3 regions of the Agarivorans litoreus genome follow, and region 3 is predicted to be linked to each of the others. Evidence: predicted binding sites of a transcription regulator. Region 3 holds the regulator's gene; each other region holds the start of a gene.

Region 1 (5,675 bases), 790 kb from region 3:
AGGCTTAATGGACGGTTACTTCTACCACAACGCTGACGTAGAAGGTGGTCAACACTTGAACGTTAACGTTATGAACCGTGAAATGTTGGTTGATGCGATGGAAAATCCTGAGAAATACCCTCAGCTTACCATCCGTGTATCGGGTTACGCAGTGCGCTTTAACTCGCTAACGCCAGAGCAACAACAAGACGTAATTACTCGTACTTTCACACAAAGTATGTAATTGAACGTTAAGTAGTTCTGCTTAGCAGAGACTGCGGTTATAATTAACCTTGCCCAAGTTTTTGGGCAAGGTTTTTTTTTGGAGAAACAAATGTCAAAGATTGGGCGAATTCACTCTACTGAGTCTTGCGGAACCGTTGATGGACCAGGGATCCGGTTTATTGTATTTATGCAGGGTTGCTTGATGCGCTGCCAATATTGCCATAACCGCGATACTTGGGATTTACACGATGGCAAAGAAGTTAGCGTTAGTGAGCTAATGAGTGACCTTACCCCTTATCGACGTTTTATGAATGCTAGTGGTGGTGGTGTCACAGCTAGCGGTGGAGAAGCAATACTACAAGCTGAATTTGTACGCGACTTATTCCGAGAATGTCAGGCTCAAGGTATTCACACCTGTTTAGATACCAACGGATATGTGCGTAAACATACCGAGGTCATTGACGAACTACTTGAAGTGTCAGATTTAGTCATGCTCGACATTAAACAAATCCATGATGATGTGCACCAAGATTTGGTGGGCGTAAGTAATAAACGTACCTTAGATTTTGCTCGCTACTTGCACAAGGTAGGGCAAAAAACCTGGATACGTTATGTTGTCGTGCCAGGCTTTACCGACGACGAACAATCAGCACACGACTTAGGCGAGTTCTTAGCACCTTTTGATAATGTGGAAAAAATTGAATTATTACCCTATCACGAGTTAGGTAAGCACAAATGGACGGCCATGGGCGAAGATTACCCACTTGCTGGCGTTAAACCACCGAGCAAAGACACCATGGAAACCATTAGCGGCATATTAAAGCAGTATCACGATAAAGTGATTTACTAATAGCATCTCGAGAATAAGCTATACATGATTATTTGCCCTATATGTCAAAGCGCGTTGAGCCTTCAAAATAAACAATGGTCCTGTGATAAGGGCCATTGTTTTGATCAAGCTAAAGAAGGTTATACCAATTTACTGGCAGTTCAGCATAAACACTCTAAGCAGCCAGGGGATAGCAAAGCCATGCTGCAAGCTAGGCAGCACTTTCTCAATCAAGGGCACTTTGCATTTTTGGCCGCGGCCGTCAATCAAATAATTAGCCAATATTCTGCCCGAAACATTTTAGATCTAGGCTGCGGAGAAGGCTATTACACACAAACCATTAGCAATCAGCAAAGTAATGCCAATAATGTAGTCGGCGTTGATATAGCAAAAGAGGGTATTCGCATGGCAGCTAAACGCTGCAAACATGCGCAGTTTTTTGTGGCTAGTAACCATCGCCTTCCGATTGCTGATAACAGCATCGACTTTACCGTAAGAGTGTTTGCCCCCAGCGATAATCAAGAGCTATTGCGTATTAGTAAGCCCAAAGCTTACTTGTTAAAAGTTGTTCCAGGCGCGATGCACTTGTCCAAACTGCGCACGATGTTATACAAAGACTTGCAAGCTCACTCAGAGCAAGCAGAAGGAATGCTAGGATGGCGGTTAATAGAACAACAAAAAATTGCCGAAAACACTACTTTAAACTACCCAGATATGAACGCGCTTTGTATGATGACCCCCTTCGCCTGGAAGAAAAACAAAGAGTTAGAGGAGCACCTTAAGCTAGGTGATAAGTTCGAAATGAACTTTGAATTTGTATTACAATTGTATCAGCGGGACTGATCGCTAAAATCATCAGCCAACACAAAACTCTTATCAAAACGTTTGAAGGCCTTGCGCAACAAATCTGCTAATTCTGCGTAACGAGGTTGAGTAACAGCCGGAGAAACACGTTCACCGGCCTCTGCCAATTTGTGATGTAAATCACGATACCAAGTAGCAAGACTTGGTGGAAGCTGTGAATTAGCACGACGTCCCAGCCAATACAAACCGTGTAAAGGCATCAGGAATATCACCAGCGCCATCATCACAGATTGTGGTAATATTTCAGTCAAATTAGCCATATACGGCATCATAACCGTAACTACTGCAATCGCAGGCATGGTTTTTATTGCCAGTGAAGTAGCAAAAATGACGCGATTCTCAGGGAAGATGGGGGCTAGCACAGGCTGCTTGGGCCAACGTTTCATGTATTCACGACCATCATTTAACATTTCAGAGAATTTGCCCATAGGGACCTCGCCACTCAAAATTGACCTAAACCAATAAACTAGTAATTTTTTTACATTTTTAGCCAGTTATTAGTATGACATATATGAATAGAATTTGCTTTCGGTTATCATTACAACGGCAAACGGTTTCATATAGATCAGCTTATTTGTTAAGTGTAGCTTGATTGAGACCAAGGCACTAGGTCAAATCTAATTTGCCTTAGTCAGAGACTTAAAATCTGAAATGAAAAACGTGTCTCGCAACGCCCAACGTTTTTCCTTTCACTGTCTATAATTGAACAAATTCAACAACAGGTGTCTATAAATGAGCAACAAGCTGGTACTCGTTCTTAACTGTGGTAGCTCTTCACTTAAATTTGCGGTGCTTAATGCGTTAAGTGGCGAAGAGATTATTTCTGGTTTAGCAGAATGCTTTAATTTGGAAGATGCGCGCCTAAAATGGAAAGCGCACGGTGAGAAAAACGAATCAAGCCTAGGTGCTTATTCTGCCCACCGCGAAGCAATTGAATTTATCGTAAAAAACATTTTAGAAACTAACCCAGAAATCTTAAACGACATTGTTGCCGTTGGCCACCGCATTGTTCACGGCGGAGAGAAGTTTACTAAATCAGCTATCATCGATGAGTCTGTAATAGAAGGCATTGAAGCATGTTCAGGCCTAGCTCCATTGCATAACCCAGCGGCTCTTATTGGTATTCGCGCAGCTCAAGCTTGTTTCCCTAAACGCCCACATGTTGCTGTATTTGACACAGCCTTCCACCAAACTATGCCAGAAAGCTCATACTTATATGCGCTGCCCTACAAGTTATATCGCGAGAAAAGCATTCGCCGTTATGGCATGCACGGTACCAGCCATTTATATGTATCTCGCGAAGCGGCAGCTATGTTGGAACAGCCAGTTGAACAAACTAACGTTATTACCGCTCACCTAGGTAATGGCGCATCAATTTGTGCAGTTAAAAACGGAAAAAGTGTTGATACCAGCATGGGCCTAACACCACTAGAAGGTTTAGTAATGGGTACCCGTTGTGGTGATATTGACCCAGCGATTATCTTCCATCTAGTTGATCGTGAAGGTTACACGCTAAAAGAAGTAAACAACATGCTGCACAAACAGTCTGGTTTAATGGGCTTAACAGAAGCAAGCAGCGACTGTCGTTATGCCGAAGAAGGGTACAGTGAAGGTAAAGAAGCCGCCATTCGTGCCATGAACGTATTTACCTACCGTTTAGCAAAAAGCATTATGTCTTACGCGGCAGCAATGGATGGTAAGCTAGATGCATTAGTATTTACCGGTGGTATTGGCGAGAACTCAGCGCTAGTGCGTAAGCTAACTATCGAAAAACTTGCCCTATTAGGCTTTAACTTAGATGAGCAAGCAAACTTGGATGCACGCTTTGGTAATTCAGGTAACATTAGCACTAGCTCAAGTCGTCCAATCTTAGTTATTCCAACTAACGAAGAAATGGTAATCGCACAAGATGCTGTGGCATTAACTCAAGCTTAATGCAGATTCATTATCAGGGCTGAGTGATACTCAGCCTTGTTTTATCACTTAACTTAAGAGGTACAGCCGTGGCTCGTACAATTATGTTAATCCCAGTTGGCGTTGGTGTTGGTGTAACATCCGTCAGCCTTGGTATGGTTCGCGCTATGGAACGTAATGGCGTAAACGTAAACTTTTTTAAACCTATCGCACAACCTAAAACGCGAGAGAAAGGGGCAGAACGCTCAACGGCTATTATCCGCCAAGCTTCGAACATTGTTCCGCCAGAACCTTTTACTCAGGCTTATGCAGAAAACCTCATCAGTGCTAACCACATCGACGACTTACTCGAAGGCATTGTAGCGCGTTTTAATTCTGCTACATCTGGCGCAGAAATCGTGGTAGTTGAAGGTTTAGTACCAACGTCTGAATCACCTTATGCGACCAACGTAAACTACGGTATTGCTAAAGCGCTAGACGCAGACATGGTATTTGTTACCAACCCAGGTAGCGATACGTCTCAGCAGCTAAAAGAGCGTATGGAAATTGCCTGTAACAACTTTGGCGGTTTAAAGAACAAACGCATTATTGGCTGCATTATTAACAAAGTTGGCGCGCCAATCGACGAGCACGAAATTACTCGTCCCGATCTGACTGAAATGTTCGATAACAAATCAGATCACTCTACCAACCTTGAAGTACTGCAAATGTTTGGCAAGAGTCCATTACGCATCTTAGGTTGCGTGCCTTGGAATGCACCGCTGGTTGCGCCACGTGCTCGCGACTTAGCTAACCACTTAAATGCCACCATCATTAATGAAGGTGACATGGATACCCGTCTCGGTCGTGTAACCTTCTGTGCGCGCAGTATTCCAAACATGGTTGAACACTTTAATGCAGGCAGTTTGTTGGTCACTTCTGGCGATCGCTCAGACGTAATTGTATCGGCCTGTTTAGCTGCCATGAACGGCGTTAAGATTGGTGCCTTGCTACTTACTGGCGGTTACCAACCTGAGCCACAAGTACTTAAGCTATGTGAAGGTGCATTTGCTACAGGTTTACCTGTTATGCTTATCAATTCAAATACTTGGCAAACTTCATTAGCGTTACAAAGCTTTAATGCAGAAATCCCAGTAGATGATTCTCAACGCATCGAATTAGTACAAGACTACGTTGCTGGTCACATTGATAAACATTGGATTGAGTCACTTACAGCTATCTCTGCTCGTGCTCGTCGTTTATCACCACCTGCTTTCCGTTACCAGTTAACCGAAATGGCGCGCAACGCTAACAAGCGTATCGTATTGCCAGAAGGCGAAGAGCCACGCACTATCGCTGCTGCAGCTATCTGTGCCGAACGTGGTATTGCGCGCCCAGTATTATTAGGTAACCCTGAAGTGATACAACGTATTGCTAGCCAGCAAGGCGTAGTACTCGGTGAAAGTGTTGAAATCTTCAATCCAGTTGATATTCAAGACAAATACGTTGCCCCAATGGTAGAGCTGCGTAAAGGCAAAGGCCTTACCGAAGTGGTAGCCAAAGAGCAATTAGAAGACAACGTAGTATTAGGTACTATGATGCTAGCCAACGACGAAGTAGACGGTTTGGTATCTGGTGCGGTTAACACCACCGCCAACACTATCCGTCCCCCGCTTCAGTTAATTAAAACCGCGCCGGGTTACAACTTGGTAAGCTCTATTTTCTTCATGCTACTTCCTGATCAAGTATTGGTATATGGTGACTGTGCAATTAACCCAGACCCAAGCGCTGAACAATTAGCAGATATTGCTATTCAATCGGCTGAATCTGCACTTGCTTTTGGCATCGAGCCACGTGTTGCAATGATTTCTTACTCTACTGGTAG
Region 2 (5,675 bases), 2.9 Mb from region 3:
CGCGCCCAAACCGAAGGAAAGCTCGATTGGGTAGGTATGAGCCAAATTGAAATGCCCATAATGCTGGCATTTGAAGCACAAGCAGCTAGCCGCGTGAGTGCTAAAATTGAGGCCTTTGTCAGCTTAGATGACCCACAAGCCAAAGGCATTCATATGTCTCGTTTATATTTGATATTGGATCAATTATCTAACGAAGGCGTATTGGATTATGCTGGATTACACCGCGTTTTGGATCAGTTTATTGAAAGTCATCAAGATTTAAGTGAGCAAGCGCAGGTTCGCTTTAGCTTCGACTACCATTTGCGCCGTAAATCGCTGTTATCAGGCAAAACCGGTTGGAAGGCTTATCCCGTTGCAATCACTGCCACTCGTCACCAACAACAAACCATTATTGAGCTTGAAGTTGAGGTTCCGTACTCATCCACATGCCCTTGCTCGGCCGCGCTATCACGCCAGCTTATTCAGCAGGCCTTCAAACAACAGTTTGCCGATGAGCAAGTTTCAAGTGAAGCGGTGCATCAATGGCTTGGCAGCAGTGAAGGCATAGTTGCTACACCCCACAGTCAGCGTAGTATCGCTCAGCTAAAAGTTAAAATTGCCACTGAACAGCAAGATATTCCCATAATCAGTTTGCTTGATGAAGTGGAAAGTAGTTTAAAAACCCCAGTACAGGCGGCGGTTAAACGTGAAGATGAACAAGAATTTGCTCGCCTTAATGGGCAAAACTTGATGTTCTGTGAAGATGCAGCTCGCCGTTTACAACACAGCTTAAATAGCCGAGCAGACTTAGTTGATTTTTGGTTAAGGGTAAACCACTTAGAAAGCTTACATGCTCATGATGCTGTAAGTATTGTAACTAAAGGCATTGAGCAAGGTTACAGCGCCTAGCTAGGGCGCTGTTTTTGTAGCCTCTATAGCGCTGTCTCCGGCGCTACAGTAGCGGGCTTTACCCTGATGTTTAGCACGATAAAGCTGCAAATCTGCCACCCTTACCAGTTCACCATAATCCACACCCTGTTGAGGAATAACGCTGGCCACGCCAATACTTACCGATACAAAGTCGCTCACATCTGAAAATGCATGGGGAATCTCTGCTTCTTTCATATTGTGCAACACGGTTTCGGCGATTTGCTTGGCACCTTCACAGCCGGTGTTAGGTAGCAAAATAGCAAACTCTTCACCGCCATAACGGGCCACAAGATCGGAACCACGCTTCACCGAGCGGCTAATTAACTTAGCCACTTGGCGCAAGGCTTCGTCGCCCTGTTGGTGGCCATAGTTATCGTTATATTGCTTGAAGCAGTCAATATCCAACAATAACAAACTTAACTCTACCCCTTCACGACGATGGGTTAGCCACAGCTGCAATAGTTTCTCATCAAAGCTACGGCGGTTAGCGACCTGAGTTAGGCTGTCGATAAAGCTGAGTTCCTGTAACTGCATAATCGCATCAGCCAATTGCTGCTCGGTGGCTTTACGCTCGGTAACATCTCGCGTGATGAAGATAATGCCACGCTCGCCACTCACATCATCAAAATACGGGCCTTTGATCACCTCATACCAAATCTGGTGACCATCATCTAAGTACACTAGTTCTTCATAACGGATCGGCTTGCCATCTTCTAAAATTTGGCGGTTTTGCAACTGATGCTGCTCTAACTGTTCTTCACTAAGAACCTCAGTAAGGTGTTTGCCTAACAACTCATCACTGGTAAAACCAAACATTTTGGCGAAGGGTTCGTTTCCGCCAACAAAATTACCTTTATCATCAATAAAGCCCAATGGATCGGGGGTTGAGTTAAACACGGTGCGAATAAGGTTGTTTTGCCGCCCTAACTCTTTCTCGGAGCTAATTCGGTTTTGGTTTTCATGTTCCAGTTTACGGTTAAGCTCGTGCCACTTGGTTACGTCGTAAGACACATTAAGCACACCTGTCACTTCGTTTTGTTGGTTCTTAAGTGGATAGACATTATTTTGCAGCAGGATTTGTCGGCTATCTGGGGCACTAAACCATTCGGTATGTTGGCAAGGCTTGCCCGCTAATACTTGATCATCATAGGCTTGGCTGCGTTCCAGTTCATTACGAGTTAAAAAATCGCTAAGTTTTTTGCCGGTTAACTCGCCCGGCTTTAAACCATGAAAGCCCGCCCATGCTTGGTTACAGCCAAGTAAACGCTCATTAGCGTCTTTAAAGTAAATAAATTCGGGAATGGAGTTAAGCACGTTAGCAAACAGTTTTTGCTCTTGCTCAATTCGGTTTAAATAAGAATAACCTTGGGCATTTTCGTAAGCATTAATAAACCATACTTCGCGGCCATTATGCGCAGTTAAGCTAGCGTAAAGCAGCAAAACCCGGGTTTGCTGGGGGAAATTCACCACCCAGTGAACACCTTCAATTTTAGCCGAAGATTGATGGGGCTTTAGTAGTTCTAACAATTGTCCAAGATGGGCTGCATCAGAAAACTGCCAACGCTTGCCGTTGTTAGCTAATTGCAGTAACTCACAGACACGAGGATTAGCAAAAATAACCTGCTTGGCTTCTAGGTCAATCATCAGCTGAGCAGCGGGAGACTTCACCATTGCCGCGCGCTGAGCACGCACTTTTCTGCGAGTAAAGGCCCACATAATTACTACCGCAACGAGTAGTATGCTTAGTAGCGCAATAGTAGCCTGCATCCAGACTGCCGGATAAAAACTTTCGTGCATCGATTGTCCATTTTTTCTGCAACCGCTGCTACTTTACATGATTATATTACATAAGAAAATAATCATTTACTAAACAAGCAATTAGCTCACAATTACTAAGTCAAGCTCTAGCTTAAAGCACTGCCTTGGGGGCCATCACAGGCCAGCTTTTTGGCTATATCAGTAAGGGCTAACCACTTGTTTTGGCACCAATTTGGCGCCAGTAAAACCGGCGGCCGAGCATGGGCACTTACACGGTGATAAACCACATGTTCAGGGGTATGGCGAATAAGTTTTACCGCTTGTTCAACGTAGTGCTGCTGGCTCATGGTATCTAAGCGGCCTGCTCGCCACGCCTTAGCCATGGTACTACCCTCAACTACATGCAAAGGATGCAGCTTTATGCCAGCAATACCTTCAGCAAGTACCGCCTTAAGTGATTGCATATAATGTTCAGGCGCTTCTCCAGGCAAGCCTAAGATAAGATGAGCGCATACTTTTAAACCGTATTGGTGGGCACGAGCTACAGCCTTTTGAAACGCCGCAAAATCATGACCACGATTTATTTTCTTTAACGTTTCATCATGGGCAGTTTGCACACCTAACTCTAGCCACACTTCTTTTCCTTGAGTCTGATACTCTGCCAGCATTTCTAACACCGCTTCGGGTACGCAATCTGGGCGGGTACCAATGCATAAACCCACCACAGACTCATCGGCTAAGGCTTGCTGATACATCCCACGCAAATATTCTACTTCGGCATAGGTGCTGGTATAGGCCTGAAAGTAGGCTAAATAGCGGATGTCTTTATGTTTTAGCTCAGCCTTGCGTGCATCCAGCTGTTCGCCAATCGACATCATTTGCTGTTGCGGTTTAACAAAAGCATCTACGTTGCAAAAGGTACAGCCACCTTTACCAATACTGCCATCGCGATTTGGGCAGGTGAAATCGCCATCCACACTTAGCTTGCGCACTCGCCCGCTAAAATGTTGTTTAATATGACGACCTAGGGTGTTTACATATAAATCTAGCTGCACAGCTTTCACTCTTTAATAAAGTGGGAAAAACCCCAAAACGGCGGCTAGTCTACTGGCAGCAGCCAGCTAGGTCTTAGTTGTAGATCAAGGGAGCACAAGATTTAAACATTAGATGATCAACAACAGTGCTCTCAATTCCCCTTCAGCAAAGATAAACAGCATCTCTTGAAGCTGCTATACTGCGTGCCGCTAATTCAGTCGCACCTAGGAATCAACATGAGCTCTCAAGCATTAATCGACGCAAATGACCGTCTAACCACTAAGCAGCGTTACCAAAGCTTTATCGAACAAACTCGCAAGAGCCAACAGGTTTGGACCTTAAGTGACGAACAAGGTTGTTTGATTATCGAAACCGGTGACGAAAAAGTATTACTGCTATGGAGCGAGCAAGCTCTTGCAGAACACTGGGCCAGTAAAGATCACGCAAACTTTAAAGCCCTCGCCATTAGTTTGAGTGACTTGACCGAGAAGTGGCTCCCGGGAATGGCCAACGATGGTTTTGATCTAGCAGTGGCGCCTAGCTTTGCCGGTGAAGGCACAATTGTTGCGCCCTTAGATCTTGCCGACGAGCTTAGCAGCGGAAAAATCAAGTAAGCCGGGTATTTACCGCGCTTAAGTCCACTAAGCAGTTTTTTTAGTAAGGACTTAAGTGTAGAATCTTCGGCTCGAAAATTGTTCATAGCGCCCAAACGGGTACAGAAATACATACAGGTTAAATTATGACGACAACGGTTAATCCATTATTAGAAGATTTGAAGGCGCGCGGCCTAGTTGCTCAATGCACTGCCGACGAAGAACTGGCCGAACACCTTTCTAGTGGAGCCCGCACCCTGTATTGTGGCTTTGACCCAACAGCCGACAGCCTGCACATTGGTAGCCTAGTACCACTGCTTATGCTTAAGCGTTTCCAACAAGCTGGTCACAAGCCCTTAGCCTTGGTGGGTGGTGCAACTGGTTTAATTGGTGACCCAAGCTTTAAAGCCGCAGAGCGTAAACTAAACAGTGATGACGTAGTTACCGGCTGGGTAGAGAAGCTGAAAAAGCAAGTCAGCCAGTTTATTGAGTTTGGCGAACAAGACAACGCCGCCAAGGTAATCAATAACCTTGATTGGATTGGCAAAGTAAACGTGATTGATTTCATGCGTAACGTAGGTAAACACTTTAGCGTTAATGCCATGATCAAAAAAGAATCGGTAAAACAGCGTATCGACCGTGATGAGTCAGGTATCTCGTTCACCGAATTCAGCTACATGCTGCTGCAGTCATACGACTTTGCCGAGCTTAGCGATAAACAAAACACCACCTTACAAATTGGTGGCTCTGATCAATGGGGTAACATCACTGGCGGTATCGACCTAGCTCGCCGCATGTACAGCAACAAAGTTTACGGCTTAACCATGCCGCTAGTCACTAAAGCTGATGGCACCAAGTTTGGTAAAACTGAAACAGGCACCATTTGGCTAGACCCTAAGCGCACCTCGCCTTACGCGTTCTACCAATTCTGGATTAACACGGCTGATGCCGACGTATATTCGTTCTTGCGTTACTTCACCTTTATCGACGTAGCCGAAATTGCTGCCATTGAAGAGCGTGATAAAGCCGCCCAAGGTCGCCCAGAAGCGCAAGGTATTTTAGCCAAAGAAGTGACTCGTTTAGTGCATGGCGAAGAAGGCTTAGCCTCAGCAATGCGGATTACTCAAGCGCTATTCTCTGGCGACTTAGCCTCTCTCAGTGAGTCAGATTTAGAACAGCTAGCCCAAGATGGTTTGCCTACCACTCAACTTGAACAAAGCGAAGCTGGTTTAGTTGAGCTACTTACAGCGAGTGAGTTGGCTAAATCAAATAAAATGGCGCGCGAATTTATAGGTAACGGCGCAGTGTCTGTAAACGGCGAAAAGCTAAACGACCCTCAGCTAACCCTGCAAGCCAGCGATGCCTTATACGGTAAGTATT
Region 3 (5,675 bases):
CATTGATTCGATTCGACCAGGAAAACGCTTTTCCCAATCGTTTAGCATTTGCTTAATCGCCTGGCGTTGTAGGTTTTCTTGGGAGCCACAAAGGTTGCAAGGAATGATGGGAAACGCTTTTAGCACTGCATATTTTTCCATATCACTTTCTTTGCAATAAGCCATAGGGCGAATAACCACATGTTTGCCATCATCGCTGACCAGTTTTGGCGGCATGGTTTTAAGTTTGCCACCATGGAACATATTCAAAAATAACGTTTCTAATATGTCGTCTCGGTGATGACCTAAGGCGATTTTAGTTGCTCCGAGTTCCGTTGCTGTTCTATACAAAATACCTCTACGCAAACGTGAACATAGCGAGCAAGTTGTTTTACCTTCTGGTATTTTGTCCTTAACTATTGAATAGGTGTCTTCTTCCACGATCTTGTATTCAACACCAAGACTTTTAAGGTATTCAGGCAAAATGTGTTCGGGAAAACCAGGTTGTTTTTGATCTAAATTGACAGCAACAACATCAAAGTTTATCGGGGCGTGGGCGCGTAAGTTTAAAAGTATGTCTAGCATGGCATAACTGTCTTTACCACCAGATAAACAAACCATTACTTTGTCGCCATCTTCAATCATGTTGTAGTCGGCAATAGCCTGTCCAACATGACGTCGAATTCGCTTTTGTAGCTTGTTGTGGTTGTATTGTTGTTTTGCTGTAACTGACATAGTGTGTTCCCAATAAAAAAGCGGGGCTATTATATAACCCCGCCTTGCTTAAGCAATGTTTAACGTTAGTTTAGCCTTATCTATTTTTGAAATGGACTCACAAAATTTTGTGGTTTAAGCGCCAATAGATCGCAGTCTAGTTGATCGATAACGTGTTCCGCTGTATTACCAATCAGTGCCGCACTAAAACCGCTTCTACCCGAGGTACCTAAAATAACAATTTCTGCATCTATTTCATTTGCTACTTCGGGGATTACATCGTCAGGCAAACCTTCCTCAAGGTGCGTGGTGACCGCTTGCTCAAATTGTTCTTCAACAAATTTATTAAGCGCGGTTTTATGGTACTCCATAACGTTTTTGTTGTACTTAAGTGGGTCAAAGTCTGGCAGTTCGATGGCAATGTTTACTGGGGCTGCTGGATAAGCTGTTACCACATGCAAATTAGCTTCTAGTAATTTGCTCAGGTCTTTTGCTTCATCGGCAATTTTCACATTTAGCTTATGGTGCTCTTCATCCTCTGCGCCAGCGTGAATAGCGGCAACAATTTTACCGTTAGTGGGCCAATCATGGTCTTTTACCATTAATACTGGTGTGGGACATTTGCGCAAAATATGCCAATCGTTAGGAGTAAAAATAATCGATTGTAATGTTGGATGAGGGTGAGTCGCTTTTACCACTAGGTCATGACCAAAATCCAAAACTTCTTCAATCACGCTTTCATATAAGCGATTATTCCATACAACTTTGGTTTCGATTTCTATCCCAGCGGTGTCTGTTTCGGCAATTATTTCACTCAACCAAACATTACGTTCTTCTATTACACCCGAGCGCATTGCTTCACGTTCTTCGCCAGAAAGCATCGAAGTCATTTCGTAAGAAAAGTCGTAAATAGTAAGTAGAGCTTTTATTTTTGCTTTGTCTTCTTTTTGGGCAAGAAACACCGCGCGAGACAAGGCCGCCTGGGTGTCATGTAGAGGGTCGATGACCACTAAAATATTACGATACTTAATCATAAAGCAGCTCCTAGAATCTTCTGGAATAGCTACTTAACTTTAGCTTAAATTGGTAGGAATAAATTAGATATAGTTAACACTGACCTAGATTTTTTTTGATAGATTGATGTAAATCAGGTCAGTGTTATTAGGTAGTTAGCTTTGCTTAGTACCGGCTAGTTGGCGCAGTGCATCACGATCAGTGATTGAAATGTATTTACCTTTTACTGCGATCATGTCGGCTTTTTGGAAACGACCAAGTAAACGGGAAATGGTTTCTACAGTTAGTCCCAGATAGTTTCCGATATCTCCACGAGTCATGGTTAGACGAAATTCTCTTGGAGAGAATCCTCGCTCCGAAAAGCGTTGTGATAAACCATAAATAAAGGCAGCTAAACGTTCTTCAGCATTCTTTTTGCTTAGTAGCAAAATCATTTCTTGGTCTGCAACAATCTCATTACTCATTAAGCGCATCATTTGACGGCGTAACTTAGGCATTGTGGCAGACAGTTCATCCATGGTGTCGAAAGGAATTTCACATACCATGGATGTTTCAAGAGCTTGGGCAAAACTAGGATGCTCTTGGCTATTAATGGCGTCGAAGCCAACTAAATCACCAGCCAAGTGGAAGCCGGTAATTTGCTCATCACCTTGTTCGGTGATTGTGTAGGACTTAATTGTACCTGAGCGGATAGCGTATAAGCTTTTTAGCTTATCGCCAGCGGCAAATATTTCTTCGCCTTTCTGTATAGGCTTTTTACGCTCGATAATACTATCTAAGCGATCTAGCTCTGTCTCATTAAGAGAGAAAGGGATACATAACTGGGCAATACTGCAATCTTGGCAGTGAATTTCACAACCACCAGTTTGGATTCTTTGACTAGCTTTTGGGTTAATGCTCATACTCAAACTATGCTATAGGAGTTCGAGGCAATTCTACTCTTTATGTAATAAATTTTCTAGATCTATTGCTACAACAATGTAACAACTTGGTAGATCCCTAAACTCAAAACACTCAGTCCTGAACAAACTTGTAATATGCGATTTGTCATTAGTTTGGTTAGTTGCTGGCCCAGTAATACAGCCAACAGCATCACGCTAAACGTACCTAAACCAAAACTAAACATTACACCCGCTCCGTTTAGCCAATTTGCTTGGCTAGCACTTAATACCAAAGTTGAATAAACCAAACCACAGGGTAGCCAACCCCATAACATGCCTAATGGTAAACTGGCTGCTGGGTGCTGCAGTGCCAACATCTTGCTTGCCTTGGGTTGAACCTTTGACCATAAGCCTTTGCCAAGTAGTTCCACTGGCGTGAGAATTGACCACCATCGAGTAAGGTGTATGCCGAGTAAAATGAGCATTATTGCAGCGAACCACTGTAAAACTACTAGCATATAAAGCGATTGATGAACCTGGCTAATTGCTTGGATGGAACCAGCAACAATAGCACCGGCAATAGAGTAGCTTAGGATCCGACCTAGGTTAAAACCAATACTTACTAAAAGCTTATTGGAAGAGTTATTGGCACGAGAACCTAGTATGCATGCGATTCCGCCACACATTGCAATACAGTGGGTAGCGCCAAGAAGGCCGGTGATAAAGGCTGCTACAAAATCAGTCTGTAGAATCATTGTCTTGTTTGGTTTTGTTCTTATCATCAAACAAAATGTTAATACCTTGGCGGTCTAAATCTTCAAATTGCTCGCTTTTAACTGCCCAGAAAAATATACCAATTCCTACACATACAAAGATCAGGGCGATGGGGATCAAGACAAAAATAATACTCATTGCTTGTTTAACCTTAAGGAATTAGTGAGAACCGCCAAGGATGATAATGACATCCCAATAGCGGCCATATAAGGAGTAACTATTCCGGCCACTGCTAAGGGTAAAATTAAAGCATTATACCCTAAGGCCCATGCCAGATTTTGAGCAATAATCTTTTTAGTCTTTTTGGCAAGATCCATGGCGGAGAGCAAAGTGGAAAGCTTGCTACCCAACAATACAGCGTCAGCACTCGATTTTGCAATGTCGGTGCCCAAGCCCATAGCAACTGATAGCGGTGCGGCGGCCAAAACTGGACCATCGTTTACTCCGTCACCAAGCATTAATAGGTGAGGGGAGTTTTGCGTTTTAGTTTTAACTACTTCGAGTTTTTGTTGTGGTAAAGCCCCGCTAGCGATGTCGGTTATATGTAACTGTTTTGCAACATATTCCACTTGGGCGGAGTCATCCCCAGTTAACATCGACAGTGAAATACCTCGAGCCTTTAAACCCTGTGAAAAACTAACCGCGTCTTTTTTGATGGTATCTGAAAGATAAACTCTAGCAGCCAATTTATCTTCGACCATTAACACCAATTCGAGCATTCCGGCTATTGGCTCAGCAGTTTGATCACAAAAGGAAGCTTTACCGAGTTTCAGCTTTTTACCGTCGACTTCTCCACTTAAGCCTAAGCCAGTATGGTGCTCAATATTAGTTGCAGCGTAGCCTTGGTATTCGCTGAAGGCATTGGCAATTGGATGGGAGCTTTGTGCTTCTAAAGCTCCAATCAGATTAAGAGTTGTTATTTCATTAAAATCACCAAGGCAAATTACGTGTTTTATCTGTAACTTACCCTCGGTAAGTGTGCCTGTTTTATCAGATACTACATGCGTAACTTTGGCCAAACTTTCTAACACGTGTCCCCGTTTAACCAATAAGCCCGTTTTTGATAGTTTGTGTGTAGCTGCAGTTAGTGCTGCCGGGGTTGCTAAAGATAAGGCGCAGGGACAAGTCGCAACCAAAACCGCCAAGGTGATCCAGAAAGCATTTTCAGGTGAATGAAAATGCCAGTAGGTGTAGGTTAGTGCAGCAATCACCAACAAACCAAAAACAAAGTAGCGAGCCACGCTATCGGCTATTGTTGCTATCTTAGGTTTTTCACTTTGAGCCTGCTCTTGCAAACGCATGATATTAGCAATAAAGGTGTTTTGAGATACCGCTTCAACTTCTAAATGAACGGTTTGTTCATGGTTAATAGTACCGGCAAAAACCTTACCACCTAGCTTCTTTGTGATAGGTAATGATTCGCCGGTAAGCGAAGACTCATCGAATTCACTCTCTCCAAACACTACTTGTCCATCAGCTGGCACCACTTCGCCGGGTAAAATAACAATGATGTCTGATTGTTTAAGCTGGCTCGCCGCAACCTTTTGTTGCTGTCCAGTCTCATCAATTCTCATGGCCAACTTAGGTACTAGCTTAAGCATATTTGAACTGGTTTCGCTGGCCTTGCGTCTAGCTCGCAATTCGAGAAGCCGGCCCAGCAATAACAAAAAAGTGAACATGGAAACCGATTCAAAATAAACTTCACCGGTGCCGTTTACTGTGGCATAAAGCGAAGCACTATAGGCGCCTAATAAGGCAATGGAAACGGGTACATCCATATTGAGCGTTTTAGCTTTGAGGCTTCGATAAGCACCAAAATAAAACGGCTGTGCAGAGAACAGTAATACTGGGGTTGCCATAATAAGACTAACCCAGCGAAAGTAATCTCGATAGATAAGCTCCATGTCTTCAAACAGGTCGCCATACAGGGCGATAGCAAACATCATTACTTGCATGGTGGCTAGGCCGGCTACACCCAATTTGAGTAAATGACTGCGGTATAGCTTTCGATCTATCTCTTCTTGCTTATCTGTTTGAAAGGGATTGGCGTTATAGCCAAGCTTATGAATACTTTGTAGTAATTGACTTAACTTAACTTGTTTATCATCCCACACAAGCGTCGCTCGCTGGGTGGTCGAGTTAACATGAATTTTTTGAACACCTGGAATATTCGATAACTGTTTTTCGATTAACCAAGCACAAGCAGCACAGGCGATCCCTTCGATAGAGAGTAAAACTTCCTTGCTGTTTTCATTCTGTGCAACAAACTCTAGCTGAACGCTTTCGTCATCATATTCCAACATTTTAACCAAG

Evidence for each region. Region 3 encodes FNR, which switches genes on or off when oxygen is low (the NO sensors DNR and NnrR bind a similar motif). Its sites were predicted from a motif close to TTGATCTAGATCAA; they were not measured.
Region 1: K5L93_RS16265 (acetate kinase) is a predicted target of FNR. The motif match lies at 2,346-2,359, and genes of this name have one in related genera.
Region 2: mnmL (tRNA modification radical SAM protein MnmL/YtqA) is a predicted target of FNR. The motif match lies at 3,797-3,810, and genes of this name have one in related genera.

What each region holds. Positions count from the first base shown of each region.
Region 1 covers NZ_BLPI01000001.1:3,523,716-3,529,390, reverse strand. The annotation lists gene pflB (formate C-acetyltransferase) at 1-223, shown strand, start outside; gene pflA (pyruvate formate lyase 1-activating protein) at 314-1,054, shown strand; gene K5L93_RS16275 (putative RNA methyltransferase) at 1,079-1,876, shown strand; gene yfbV (terminus macrodomain insulation protein YfbV) at 1,864-2,325, opposite strand; gene K5L93_RS16265 (acetate kinase) at 2,630-3,832, shown strand; gene pta (phosphate acetyltransferase) at 3,901-5,675, shown strand, end outside.
Region 2 covers NZ_BLPI01000001.1:1,409,539-1,415,213, forward strand. The annotation lists gene folE2 (GTP cyclohydrolase FolE2) at 1-888, shown strand, start outside; gene K5L93_RS06510 (sensor domain-containing diguanylate cyclase) at 889-2,706, opposite strand; gene mnmL (tRNA modification radical SAM protein MnmL/YtqA) at 2,814-3,722, opposite strand; gene K5L93_RS06520 (DUF2750 domain-containing protein) at 3,939-4,316, shown strand; gene tyrS (tyrosine--tRNA ligase) at 4,442-5,675, shown strand, end outside.
Region 3 covers NZ_BLPI01000001.1:4,313,785-4,319,459, forward strand. The annotation lists gene ttcA (tRNA 2-thiocytidine(32) synthetase TtcA) at 1-714, opposite strand, end outside; gene uspE (universal stress protein UspE) at 795-1,727, opposite strand; gene fnr (fumarate/nitrate reduction transcriptional regulator Fnr) at 1,863-2,609, opposite strand; gene K5L93_RS19910 (sulfite exporter TauE/SafE family protein) at 2,678-3,343, opposite strand; gene ccoS (cbb3-type cytochrome oxidase assembly protein CcoS) at 3,327-3,500, opposite strand; gene K5L93_RS19920 (heavy metal translocating P-type ATPase) at 3,497-5,675, opposite strand, start outside.